3 regions of the Halomonas sp. PGE1 genome follow, and region 1 is predicted to be linked to each of the others. Evidence: predicted binding sites of a transcription regulator. Region 1 holds the regulator's gene; each other region holds the start of a gene.
The links. Region 1 encodes sigma-54, which starts transcription at its own class of promoters, with help from an activator protein. Its sites were predicted from a motif close to TGGCACNNNNNTTGCTNT; they were not measured.
Positions count from the first base shown of each region.

Region 2: HIR79_RS00655 (amino acid ABC transporter substrate-binding protein) is a predicted target of sigma-54. The motif match lies at 3,568-3,585, and genes of this name have one in related genera.
Region 3: HIR79_RS00600 (P-II family nitrogen regulator) is a predicted target of sigma-54. The motif match lies at 3,619-3,636, and genes of this name have one in related genera.

Region 1 is NZ_CP053032.1:1,631,755-1,636,244, reverse strand. Features, by position in the region: gene lptB (LPS export ABC transporter ATP-binding protein) at 1-391, shown strand, start outside; gene HIR79_RS07695 (RNA polymerase factor sigma-54) at 546-1,958, shown strand; gene hpf (ribosome hibernation-promoting factor, HPF/YfiA family) at 2,213-2,521, shown strand; gene ptsN (PTS IIA-like nitrogen regulatory protein PtsN) at 2,529-2,993, shown strand; gene rapZ (RNase adapter RapZ) at 3,037-3,957, shown strand; gene HIR79_RS07675 (HPr family phosphocarrier protein) at 3,960-4,229, shown strand; gene pmbA (metalloprotease PmbA) at 4,233-4,490, opposite strand, start outside.
Region 2 is NZ_CP053032.1:123,495-127,984, forward strand. Features, by position in the region: gene HIR79_RS00640 (amino acid ABC transporter ATP-binding protein) at 1-2, opposite strand, end outside; gene HIR79_RS00645 (amino acid ABC transporter permease) at 54-1,154, opposite strand; gene HIR79_RS00650 (amino acid ABC transporter permease) at 1,164-2,357, opposite strand; gene HIR79_RS00655 (amino acid ABC transporter substrate-binding protein) at 2,471-3,499, opposite strand; gene HIR79_RS00660 (VanZ family protein) at 3,728-4,105, opposite strand; gene hemE (uroporphyrinogen decarboxylase) at 4,098-4,490, opposite strand, start outside.
Region 3 is NZ_CP053032.1:113,117-117,606, forward strand. Features, by position in the region: partial or broken gene HIR79_RS00580 (alpha/beta hydrolase) at 21-1,008, shown strand; gene HIR79_RS00585 (hypothetical protein) at 1,005-1,502, shown strand; gene HIR79_RS00590 (YifB family Mg chelatase-like AAA ATPase) at 1,515-3,017, opposite strand; gene HIR79_RS00595 (accessory factor UbiK family protein) at 3,084-3,410, opposite strand; gene HIR79_RS00600 (P-II family nitrogen regulator) at 3,690-4,028, shown strand; gene HIR79_RS00605 (ammonium transporter AmtB) at 4,056-4,490, shown strand, end outside.

The sequences.
Region 1 (4,490 bases):
GGGGCGCCGCGCCCGCCTCGAGCAGCTGCTCGAGGAGTTTCACGTGACCCATATCCGCGACAACCTCGGCATGAGCCTCTCCGGCGGCGAGCGACGGCGGGTGGAGATCGCCCGGGCCCTGGCCACGGAGCCCGCCTTCATCCTGCTCGACGAGCCCTTCGCCGGCGTCGACCCCATTTCGGTGGGCGAGATCAAGGGGGTCATCCGCCAGCTCAAGGCCCGCGGCATCGGCGTGCTGATCACCGACCACAACGTGCGCGAGACCCTGGATATCTGCGACACCGCCTACATCGTCGGTGACGGCAAGATCATCGCCGAGGGCAACGCCGAGGCGATCCTCGCCAACCAGCGGGTGCGCGAGGTCTACCTGGGCGAGGACTTCCGGCTCTGACCACAATCCCCTGATATGCCTGTCGTTATTAGATGACGGCATACCGATTGCGGGTGGCACAGAAGTTGCTTAACAAGCGCTTGCATGCCCGCGTCGCCCGCGCTAGGGTGAGGCCTTCCGGCCACTTCCCGGCACAAGAGGGCAGACGATCACGATGGCCATGAAAGCCTCCCTTCAGCTCCGCGTCGGCACGCAGCTGACCATGACGCCCCAGTTGCAGCAGGCGATTGCCCTGCTGCAGCTCTCCACCCTCGACCTGCGCCAGGAGATCCAGCAGGCCCTGGAGTCAAATCCCATGCTGGAGCTCGACGAGGGCTTCGGCGAGCAGGCGGTGAGCGAGGCCCCCGAGGACGACTGGGCCAGCGAGATTCCCGACGAGCTCAGCACCGACAGCGACTGGTCGGACACCTACCAGGACCTGGGGGCGCCGGCCGGCGGCGAGGGCCCCGATTTCGAGCGCGAGGCGAGCGCACAGAGCCTGCAGGGCCACCTGGCCTGGCAGCTGGCGATGACCGACCTCGACCCCCGCGAGCAGCAGATCGCCGAGAGCCTGATCGATGCCGTGGACAGCGCGGGCTACCTGGCGCAATCCCTCGACGAGATCCGCGACGGCCTCAAGTCCCAGGGGCTCGGCGGGCTGCGCAGCGCCGAGGTGGAGCAGGTGCTGCTGCGCCTGCAGCAGTTCGAGCCCACCGGCGTCTTCGCCCGGGACCTGCGCGAGTGCCTGATGCTGCAGCTCGCCGCCCTGCCCGACGACACCCCGTTGCTGCCCCAGGCGCGCCGCCTGGTGCGCCAGTTCCTCGAGGCCCTGGCCGGCGACGACCGTCGCCTGCTCAAGCGCCGCCTCGGCCTCGACGACGACGCCCTGGAAACGGCCATCGCCCTGGTCCGCTCCCTGGACCCGCGCCCCGGAAGCGCTTACTCCAGCCTCGAGAACGACTACGTGATCCCCGACCTGGTGGCACGCCAGGACAGCCGCGGCTGGCACGTGGAGCTCAACCAGGAGGCGCTGCCCCGGCTGCGCATCCAGCCCGACTACGCGGCGCTGATCCGCCGCGCCGACAAGAGCCAGGACAACCAGTTCCTCAAGGACCACCTGCAGGAGGCGCGCTGGCTGATGAAGAGCCTCTCCAGCCGCAACGACACCCTGTTGCGGGTGGGCCGCGAGATCATGGCCCGCCAGCTCGACTTCCTGGAGCAGGGCGAGGAGGCGATGAAGCCGCTGATCCTGGCCGACATCGCCCAGGCCGTGGAGATGCACGAATCGACCATCTCCCGGGTCACCACCCAGAAATACATCCACACTCCCCGGGGGGTGTTCGAGCTGAAGTTCTTCTTCTCCAGCCAGGTGGGCGGCAACGGCGAGGGCGACGCCCACTCCAGCACCGCGATCCGCGCACGGATCCGCAAGCTGATCCAGGAGGAGCCGCCGCGCAAGCCGCTCTCCGACAGCAAGCTGGTGACCCTGCTCGAGGAGGCCGGCATCCAGGTGGCCAGGCGGACGGTCGCCAAGTACCGCGAGGCCATGGGCATCCCCTCCTCCAGCGAACGCAAGCGGCTGAGGTAGCCCAGGCGGGCCGTCGCGCTCACCACAGTCACCCGCGAGGCCATGAGCATCCCCTCCTCCAGCGAGCGCAAGCGGCTGCGGTAGGCCTACCCCCCAGCATGCTCCGTGACGCCTGGGGAGTCATTAGCGAACCGCCGCCGGCAGACGCTTCGCTGACCTGCATCAGGCCCGCCGCGGCGGCGGCAGGCCGGGGGGTATGCAAGGCAGGAAAAAGGGTTACAATCGACCCACAACCAACGAGCAAGGAGCGTGTCATGCAAGTCAATATCACCGGCCATCATGTGGAACTGACCGATGCCCTGCGTGGCTATGTGGACGAAAAGCTGGCTCGCGTGGAGCGCCACTACGACAACATCACCAACGTGCAGGTGACCCTGTCCGTGGAGAAGGAGCGCCAGCACGCCGCCTGCACCCTGCATGCCGCCGGCGCCGACCTGCATGCCGAAGCCCAGGACGCTGACATGTACGCCGCCATCGACGCTCTGGCCGACAAGCTGGATCGCCAGCTGGTCAAGCACAAGGAGAAGGCCCAGGCCCGCGCCCAGGGCGCCGGCGCTCGTTGAGCCCATCATGTCACTGGAAGCCATCCTGCCCCCGGAGCGCACCCTGTTCGGCGTGCCCGGGGGCAGCAAGAAACGGGTGCTGGAGTTCTTCAGCACCTTCATCGCCCAGAATACGCCGAGCCTCGACAGCCAGGAGGTGTTCAGCCGGCTGATCGGGCGCGAACGCCTGGGCAGCACCGGCATCGGCAACGGGGTGGCCATCCCCCACGCCAGAAGCCCCCACTGCAAGGCCCCCATCGCCGGCTTCCTGAAGCTGGCCGAGCCGGTGGACTTCGACGCCATCGACGGCGAACCCGTCGACCTGGTGTTCGTGCTGCTGGTCCCCGAGGAGGCCGATGACGCCCACCTCGCCTTGCTGGCCCAGGTGGCCGGGGTGATGAACGACGCCGACACCCGCAGCGGGCTGCGCCGCAGCGAAAGCCAGCGCGAGCTCCACGAACGGCTCATCGAGGCGATTCGACGGCAGGGATAGCGCCCACGGGCACCCGGCCAGATTGACGACCAGGAGATCCCCCATGCAGCTCGTGATCATCAGCGGCCGCTCCGGCTCGGGCAAGTCGATCGCGCTGCAGGCCCTGGAGGATCTCGGCTACTACGCCATCGACAACCTCCCGGCCATGCTGCTCGGCTCGCTGGTCGATGAGCTGGGTAGTTCGGAGTCGCCACGCTCCTCCATCGCCGTCAGCATCGACGCCCGCAACCTGCCGCAGGCCCTGCAGAGCTTTCCCGCCCAGCTGCAGGCGCTCCAGGCCCGCGGCATCGCCTGCCAGGTGATCTACCTCACCGCCGATGCGCGCATCCTGCTCGAGCGCTACTCCGCCACCCGACGCCGCCATCCGCTGACGCGGGACAGCCAGATGACCCTGGCCGAGGCGATCGATTCCGAGGAGCTGGCCCTCGCCGAGATCCGCGACCTGGCCGACCTGGTCATCGATACCTCACGGCTATCGGTCCACGAACTGAGGCGCCGTATCGCCGACCAGGTGGCACTCCACCAGCCCGACCAGCTCACCCTCACCTTCGAGTCCTTCGGCTTCAAGCGCGGCGTGCCGCTGGACGCCGACCTGGTGTTCGATGCGCGCTGCCTGCCCAACCCCTACTGGGACCCGCAGCTGCGCGCCAGCACCGGCCGCGACGCGCCGGTCATCGAGTTCCTCGAGACCTACCCCCTGGTGGAGGCAATGCGCGCCGATATCCAGGCCTGGGTGGAGCGCTGGCTGCCCGCCTACCTGGCCAGCCACCGCAGCTACCTCACGGTGGCCATCGGCTGCACCGGCGGCCAGCACCGCTCGGTCTACCTGGCGGAGCGCCTGGCCGCGAGCCTGGCCGCCTCCCACCCCCTGGTCCGGCTCCGCCATCGCGAGCTGGGCATCCATGACACCCTGCTCCCGTTGCCGGACCCGGCGACCGACGTCACTCCTCATCAAGGAAGTTGAGCGTGCCGCAACGCAAGCTGACCCTGAGCAACAAGCGCGGCCTGCATGCGCGCGCCGCCACCAAGCTGGTGCAGTGCTGCCAGCCTTTCGCCGCCTCCATCAGCGTGGCCAACGGGCCCATGCGCGGCGACGCCGCCAACATCATGTCGCTGCTGATGCTCGCCGCTCCTTGTGGCACCGAGCTCACGGTGACCGCCGAGGGCGAGGACGCCGAGGCGGCCCTCGACGCCATCGAGGCGCTGTTCGAGGCCCGCTTCGACGAGGATGAGTGACCCTCAACTACCCGCCACGGTCATCTCGTCGATCAGCCAGCTGCCGGTATGGATGCTGCCGCGGGTGTCGGTATCGCTGCCGATGCCGGCCAGGCCCTTGAACATCGCCTCCAGGTTGCCGGCGATGGTGAACTCCTCCACCGGGTGCTGGATCTCGCCGTTCTCCACCCAGAAGCCTGCCGCCCCGCGGGAGTAGTCCCCGGTCACGGCGTTGACCCCCTGCCCCATCAGCTCGGTGACCAGCACCCCGCGCCCCATGCG
Region 2 (4,490 bases), 1.5 Mb from region 1:
ATGGGGGTCTCGGCGCCGGCCCGGGTTGCCTGTTCATTCATTGTTTTCGTTCCTTACCGCTTGTGGCCGGTATGCAGTTTGCGTTCGAGGTACTGGCTGTAGCGCGACATGCTGAAACAGAAGATCCAGAACATGAAGGCGGCGAAGATGTAGCCCTCCAGGGCGAAGCCCAGCCAGCGAGAGTCCGAGAGTGCCGCCTGGACGATGCCCAGCAGGTCGAAGAGCCCGATGATCATCACCAGGGTGGTGTCCTTGAACAGCGAGATGAAGGTGTTGACGATGCCGGGGATCATCATCTTCAGCGCCTGGGGCAGCACGATCAGCCCCATGCGCTTCCAGTAGCCCATGCCCAGTGCCGCGGCCGCCTCCTCCTGCCCCTTGGGAATCGCCTGCAGGCCGCCACGCACCACCTCGGCCATGTAGGCGCTCTGGAACAGGGTGATGCCGATCAACGCGCGCACCAGGCGGTCGACGCTGACCCCGGTGGGCAGGAACAGCGGCAGCATCACCGAGGCCATGAACAGGATGGTGATCAGCGGCACTCCCCGCCAGAACTCGATGAACACCACGCAGAAGCTCTTGACGATGGGCATCTGCGAACGGCGGCCGAGGGCCAGCAGGATGCCGATCGGCAGCGCCGCCACCATCCCCACCACGGCGAGGATCAGGGTCAGCATCAGCCCGCCCCAGCGGTGGGTCTCCACCACCCGCAGGCCGAAGTAGCCGCCGTAGAGCAGCACATAGGCGACCACCGGGAAGCCCACCAGGGTGGCGACGGCCACCCAGCGCTTGAAGGGCAGCCGCGGAATGGCCAGCCAGGCGATCAGCGCCGCGAAGCCGGCGAAGACGATGTTCACCCGCCACAGCTCGGCCCGCGGGTAGAGCCCGTAGATGAACTGGGTCAGGCGGGCATTGATGAAGACCCAGCAGGCCCCCTCACGGGAGCAGTCGTCGCGGCTGGTGCCCACCCAGTCGGCATCGATGATCGCCCACTGGATCGTCGGCGCCAGCAGCAGGTAGAGCAGGTAGAGGCCCAGCAGGGTGAACACGCTGTTGACCGGGCCGCTGAACAGGTTGGCACGCAGCCAGGCCAGGGGGCCCACGGTGCGGATCGGTGCCGGTCGCGCCTCGATCATCTTGTCGCGAATCGTCATGGCGCTCTCCTAGCGTTCCACCAGCGCCACGCGGGCGTTGAACCAGTTCATGAACAGCGAGACCAGCAGGCTGATGGTGAGATAGACCGCCATGGTCATGGCGATCACCTCGATGGCCTGGCCGGTCTGGTTCAGGGTGGTGCCGGCGAACACCGAGACCAGGTCCGGATAGCCGATGGCGGTGGCCAGCGAGGAGTTCTTGATCAGGTTGAGGTACTGGCTGGTGAGCGGCGGGATGATCACCCGCAGCGCCTGGGGGATCACCACCAGCCGCAGCACCAGCCCCTGGGGCAGGCTGAGCGACTGGGCCGCCTCGGTCTGGCCGTGGGGAATCGCCTGGATCCCCGAGCGCACGATCTCGGCGATGAACGAGGCCGTGTAGATGGAGAGCGCCACCCACAGGGCGAGGAACTCCGGGATCACCGTGATGCCGCCGCGGAAGTTGAAGCCGCGCAGCTCCGGTACCTCCCAGGTCACCGGCACCCCGGTGAACACCAGCACGGCGAGCGGCAGCCCGACGATCAGCGCCAGCGAGATCCAGCCCGCCGGCAGCCGCCGCCCGGTGGCCTCGTGGCGCCGCCGGTTCCAGACCACCAGCACGATGCTGGCCACCACCGCCACCAGGGTGGCCAGCGGCACCAGCCCGAAGCCCGATTCGAACTGCGGTTCCGGCAGGTAGAGGCCGCGCACGTTGAGGAAGATCACCTCGCCGAAGGTGAGGCTGTCGCGGGCCGCCGGCAGGGTCCGCAGCACCGCGAAGTACCAGAAGAAGATCTGCAGCAGCAGCGGGATGTTGCGGAAGGTCTCGATGTAGCCGCTGGCCAGCCGGGCGATCAGCCAGTTGGGCGAGAGCCGTGCGATGCCCACGGTGAAGCCGATGACGGTCGCCGCCAGCACCCCCAGGGCCGAGACCAGCAGGGTATTGAGCAGCCCCACCAGGAAGGTGCGGCCATAGGTGCTCTGGGAAGAGTAGTCGATCAGGCTCTGGACGATGCCGAAGCCCGCGGTGTTGCCCAGGAAGCCGAAGCCGGTGGTGATGCCTCGCGCGGCGAGGTTGTCCTGGGTGTTGCCGATGATGGTGAGCATGAAGGCCGCAACGGCGGCCAGCAGCAGCACCTGGAAGAAGAGCGCCCGCTTGGCGCGGTCGCGCCAGAACGGGGGGCGTGGGCCCGCAGGGCGGCGGGCCGGGTGTCGAACGGACATGGGAAGTCTCCGCCTGGATCCGTCAAGCAGGATTCACGCCGGCCGCCCCGGATCTGCCGGGACGGCCTGCAGGGAAGGCGCCGGGGCGAGGGGTGCCGCCCCGGCCTCCGGGCTCAGCGGATCGGCGGGGCGTACTGGATACCGCCGTCGGTCCACAGGGCGTTGAGCCCGCGCTCGATCTCCAGCGGGGAGTCCATGCCGACGTTGCGCTCGAAGCTCTCGCCGTAGTTCCCCACCTGCTTGACGATCTGGTAGGCCCAGTCGGCGGAGAGGCCCATGCCCTCGCCGTAGTTGCCGTCCTGGCCAAGCAGGCGCGCGATGTCCGGGTCATCGGACTCGAGCATCTCGTCGACGTTGTCGCTGGTGATGCCCATCTCCTCGGCGTTGAGCATGGCAAACAGCGACCACTTCACGATGTTGAACCACTGGTCATCGCCCTGGCGCACCACCGGCCCCAGCGGCTCCTTGGAGATGATCTCCGGCAGAATCTTGGAGGCGTCCGGATCGGAGAGCTGGATGCGCAGGGCGGCCAGCTGGGAGGTATCCGAGGTGAGCACGTCGCAGCGGCCGGCCTCGTAGCCGCCCACGGTCTGCTCAGAGGTATCGAAGACGATGGGGTCGAACTCCATGCCATTGGCGCGGAAGTAGTCGGCGACGTTGAGCTCGGTGGTGGTGCCGGACTGCACGCAGATCGCCGCCCCGTCGAGCTCCTTGGCGCTGTCGATGCCCATCTCGGTGTGGATCATGAAGCCGATGCCGTCGTAGAAGGTCACCCCGGTGAAGTTTAGGCCCAGGGTGGTGTCGCGGGTGGTGGTCCAGGTGGTGTTGCGGGAGAGCACGTCCACCTCGCCGGACTGCAGCGCGGTGAAGCGCTCCACGGCGTTGAGCGACACGTAGCGCACCGCCTCGGCGTCGCCGAAGACCGCGGCGGCCACGGCGCGACAGACGTCGACGTCCAGGCCCTGCCACTCGCCCTCGTCATCCGGGGCCGAGAAGCCCGGGAGGCCGTCGCTGACGCCACACTGCACCGCCCCGCGGTTGCGGGTCTCCTCCAGGGTGGAGGCCTGGGCGACACCGGCGGCGGCCAGGGTCAGGGCGCCGGCGGAGGCCAGCAGCATCAGCTTGTTCTTCTTGTTCAGCATGGGGATCGTCCCTCGCTAGATGAGATCGTTGTCCATTGTTAAGACGTGCCGGAGCACGTCTCTGGACACTAGCAAGGATCGTTCCAACCCGGTTAGCCTGCCGCGATCGCGCCATTTCAACGCAAGCGGCGGCGGCCCCGCCCGGGTGCCGCGCACCATATCGCGCGGCCTCGCGAAGCCGCTCACCATTCGGGTGCATGCACGGACGAGGGTCGACTGGGCAGGGGCTCAGCGCAGCCAGCGCCGGAAGGCTGCCAGCAGCAGCACCGCGAAGGTAGCACCGAGGGAGTTGGCGAGGATATCGGCCCAGTCGCCGCCGCTGCGGCCCGGCACCGGGATCTGGGCGTATTCGATGGCGATGCCGTAGAGCACGGCAACCAGGAAGGCGAGCGGCAGGCGCACCCCGGCCAGGCCAATCAGCCCGGCGAGGCCCGCATAGCCGATGAAGTGGTTGAGCTTGTCCCACGGCAGGTTCGAGGGCATCTGGCTGCCCGGCGTCAGGCTGCCCAGGGCGATGGCCAGCGCCCCGAGAACGGCCAGCGCCGCCCAAAGGCGGCGCCGGTCGTGTAGACGTTCAAGCCAGGTCAGCAGGGGCCTCTCAGCCATGCTGGATCCGGCGGTGGTAGGCCGGGCTCAGCTCGTGCAGCGCCTCCATGAAGGCGGTGACGTTGTCCGGGTTGGTGAACTGGCTGATGCCGTGGCCCAGGTTGAAGACGTGGCCGGGCCCTGCGCCGTAGCTGTCGAGGATGCGCGCCACCTCGGCACGAATCGCCGCAGGACGGGCAAACAGCACGTTGGGGTCCAGGTTGCCCTGCAGCGCCACCTTGTGGCCGACCCGGGCGCGGGCATCGGACAATTCCGTCGTCCAGTCCAGGCCCACCGCATCGGGGCCCGCCAGGGCGATGTCCTCGAGCCACTGGCCGCCGTTCTTGGTGAACAGGATCACTGGTATCTTGTGCCCGTCGTGCTCGCGGATCAGGCCGGCGACGAT
Region 3 (4,490 bases), 1.5 Mb from region 1:
CGTGCGCCGCGGAGGATTCGATGAGCGACTTCACCCCACTGCAGGCGCTGGGCCCGGTTCGGCTGGTCACCCCCGCCGAGCCGGAGCCCGGCGACGACCACCTGGAGCGCTACCTCGGTCACTACGGCCTGGCCCCGCTGCTGGCCGAGCACGTGGGGCTCTACGTGGGCTACGTGGATGCCCGGGACTTCCGGCTCTGGACCCAGGTGTGGAGCCCCGACGACCCGGTCGGCACCGCCTTCGTGGTGCACGGCTATTTCGACCACCTGGGGCTCTATCGCCACCTGCTGGAGCGCCTGCTGGAACGCCGCTGGCGCGTGGTGCTGTGGGACCTGCCCGGCCACGGGCTCTCCAGCGGGCCGCGGGCCTCCATCGACGACTTCGACGACTACGGCGGCTGCCTGCACGCCCTGCAGCAGCACCTGGAGGCGGAGGGGCTCGCCCCGCGCCCCTGGATCGGCGTGGGACAGAGCACCGGCGCGGCGATACTGGCCACCGACGCCCTGACCCGCGGCGACGACGGTCACTGGGCCGGCCTGGCCCTGCTCGCCCCGCTGGTACGCCCCTGGGGCTGGAACCAATCCAGCTGGCTGCACCTGCTGGCAGGCCCCTTCGTGCGCTCCATCCCGCGCAGGTTCCGCGCCAACTCCACCGACACCGACTTCGCCGCCTTCCTGCGCGAGGGCGACCCGCTGCAGGCCGATCGCGTCGCCATCGGCTGGGTCAGCGCCATGCGCCGCTGGATGCCGCGGCTGCTCGCCCTGCCCCCCCACGCCGGTGAAGACCCTGATCCTGCAGGGGGAGCAGGACCTCACGGTGGACTGGGAGTGGAACCTCGCCGTGCTGGAGCGCAAGTTTCCCAATGCCGAGATTCACCGCCACCCCGAGGCGCGCCACCACCTGGTCAACGAGGCCGAGCCGATCCGCCAGGCGCTCTTCGACACCCTGGACCGCTTCATCGACGACCTGGCGCCCGCCGCCGCCCACCGCGAGATCGACCGCCCATGACCGCCCGCCGCCGCCCCCTGATCGCCTCCCTGCTCCTCGCCCCCCTGCTGCTGGCCGGCTGCGCCGCCGCCCCCGATCGCCCCGAGACCCTGCGTCAGGCGCTGCTCAACCTCGGCGAGCGCGCCGCCGGCCGGGTGATGGAGGCCTCCGCCCTGCCCAAGCCCCCCGCTGACCAGGTACTGCTGCTGGCCACTCCGGAGGTGAACGGGGAACTCAGCATCGGCCAGGAGCGCTTCCGCGAGAGCCTCACCCGGGCGCTGCTGGCGGTGAGCGACGGCCCCCAGGTGCTCGACTGGAGCGACAGCATGGGAGAAGGGGGTGGGGAGAACCAGTGGCGCCTGGAGAGCCGGCTGATGGCCGACGGGCCGCGCCTGCGGCTCTCGGACCGGGAGCTTCTGCCCTACCGCCTGACCCTGGTGCTGCGCCGCCCCGGCGGCGACTCGGTGATGTGGGAGGAGAGCCTGCAGGGCGCCCTGGACGCCACGGCGCTGTAGGGGGCGAGCCCCCTACCCCTTGAGCAGCCGATCCAGCTGCCGATAGCCGATCGCCTCGATCAGCTGCTCCCGGGCCGGCTTCGGCTCGCCGGCCAGGTCGGCCAGGGTCAGCGCCACCCGCAGCACCCGGTGGTAGGCCCGCGCCGAGAGCCTGAGCCGCTCCAGCACCTGCGCCAGCCAGGCCCGGTCGGCGCTGGCGAGGTCGCAGGCCGCCTCCAGCTCCCGCCCCGCCAGGTGGGCATTCAGCGCCCCCCGCGCCAGCTGCCGTTCCCGCGCGGCCATCACCCGCCGGCGGACGATCGCCGAGGACTCCCCCGTCGTCGCCGCCGTGAGCTGCTCCGGCGGCAGCGCCGGCACCTCCACCTGCAGGTCGATGCGATCGAGCAGCGGCCCGGAGAGCCGCGCCTGGTAGCGCTGGATCTGGGCCGCGGTGCAGTGGCAGGCCTGCCGCGGGTCCCCCAGATGGCCGCAGGGGCAGGGATTCATGGCCGCCACCAGCTGGAAGCGAGCCGGAAAGCGGCGCTGGTGGCTGGCCCGGGCGATATGGATCTGGCCCGATTCCATGGGCTCGCGCATCACCTCCAGCACGTGGCGCGAGAACTCCGGCAGCTCGTCGAGGAACAGCACCCCGTGGTGGGCCAGCGAGATCTCTCCGGGTCGCGGCTTCGAGCCGCCGCCTACCAGGGCCACGGCGCTGGCGGTATGGTGCGGCGCCCGAAAGGGGCGGCGACCCCACTCGGCGGCCAGCGGCAGGCCGCTGACCGAACGCACCGCCGCCACCTCCAGCGCCTCCTCCTCGGTCAGCGGCGGCAGGATGCCCGGCAGGCGGCTGGCCAGCATGGTCTTGCCAGTGCCCGGCGGGCCGGCGAAGAGCAGGTTGTGGGAGCCCGCGGCGGCCACCTCCAGGGCGCGGCGCGCCTGGTACTGGCCGCGCACCTCGGCGAGATCGGGCAGCGATGTCGCCGCCTCCGGCGGAGACGCCAGCCGGTGCGGCGCGATGGGCGTCTGGCCCAGCAGATGAGCGACCACGTCCAGCAGGTGGTCGGCGGGCAGCACCTCGAGGTCGCCGGCGAGCGCCGCCTCCTCGGCGTTGGCCCGGGGCACGATCAGCCGCCGCCTGGCACGGCGGGTGGCCAGGGCCAGGGGCAGCACACCGGTGATCGGGCGCAGGCCACCGTCCAGGGCCAGCTCGCCGACGCTCTCGATGTCCGCCAGGGCCTCCGGGGGCAGCTGCCCCGAGGCCAGCAGCAGTCCCAGGGCGATGGGCAGGTCGAAGCGCCCACCCTCCTTGGGCAGGTCGGCGGGAGCCAGGTTGAGGGTGATGCGGCGCAGGGGGTAGTCGAAGCCGGCGTTGACCAGGGCGCTGCGCACCCGCTCGCGGCTCTCCTTCACCGCCGCCTCCGGCAGCCCCACCAGGGTCATCCCCGGCAGGCCATTGGCCAGATGCACCTCCACCTGCACCTCGGGGGCCTCGAGGCCGAGGCCCGCACGGGTATGGACGATCGCCAGCGTCATGGGCGTTCCCTCGCCTGGAATCCTGCCCTCAGGCTAGCCCAGTAGGCGCCGGCCTGCCCGCCAGGCTCAGCGGCCGACTTCGCCGCCGCCGGCATCCTCCTCGGGAGCCTCGGGGGCCGCCGCTGACGGCGCCGGCACCTCGGCGGTGCGTTCCTCGAGCAGCGTCTCCAGCGCCGCCACCTGCTGCTCCAGCGCCTCGACGCGGGCGCGGGTGCGCTGCAGCACATCCATCAGGATGTCGAAGTCCTCCCGGGAGACCAGCTCCAGGCGGTCGAAGGCGCCGCGCACCACCTGCTGAATCCCCTTCTGCACCTCCTCCGGCGCCTGGGACGCGCCCTGCAGGCGCTCGCCGATCTGCTGGGCCAGTCGGCTGATACGGTCATGGCTCACCATGGGTCTCTCCTGAACGTGTGGAATGCCGGCTACAGGATACGCATGGCCCGCCGCGAACGCATGCCCTGCCGATGCGCCAGGATGGCGCGCCTGCACCATGACCCGGCACCAGCACGGTGCAACCGCCCGCCCGCCCTTCCCCGGGAGATCGGCCACGCGGCCGCAACCCCCACCCAACCAGCTGTTTTTAGATGCATTTACCAAGCATTGGCACGTTTGACGCAGTAGCAGGGCATGCGGCCGCCGTGCCCATACCCAACGCAACCGGGGAGACAAGGGATGAAACTCATCACCGCCATCATCAAGCCATTCAAGCTGGACGACGTCCGCGAGGCGCTGGCCGACAACGGCGTTCAGGGCATCACCGTCACCGAGGTCAAGGGCTTCGGCCGCCAGAAGGGGCACACCGAGCTCTATCGCGGCGCCGAGTACGTCGTCGACTTCCTGCCCAAGGTCAAGGTCGAGGTCGCCGTGGACGACAGCCGCCTGGAGACCGTCCTGGATGCCATCTGCGGCGCCGCCAACAGCGGCAAGATCGGCGACGGCAAGGTCTTCGTGACCCCGCTCGAGGATGTCATCCGCATCCGCACCGGTGAACGCGGTGCCGACGCCGTCTGATCGTTTCCTGCCTCTGGAGAGACTGACATGAGTGAACTGACAGAGCTGAGCTATGCGCTCGATACCTTCTACTTCCTGATCTGCGGCGTGCTGGTGATGTGGATGGCCGCCGGCTTCTCGATGCTCGAGGCCGGCCTGGTCCGCTCCAAGAACACCGCCGAGATCCTCACCAAGAACATCGCGCTGTTCGCCATCGCCTGCACCATGTACCTGCTGGTGGGCTACTACATCATGTACTCGAGCCCCGAGGGCGGCATCCTGCCCAACCTGGGCTTCCTGCTGGGCGGCGAGAACAGCGTCGATGCGGTGCTGGCCGGCGGCGATGACGCCCCCTACTACTCCATGCGCGCCGACTACTTCTTCCAGGTGGTGTTCGTGGCCACCGCCATGTCCATCGTCTCCGGTGCCGTGGCCGAGCGCATGAAGCTGTGGGCCTTCCTGGCCTTCGCCGTGGTGATGACC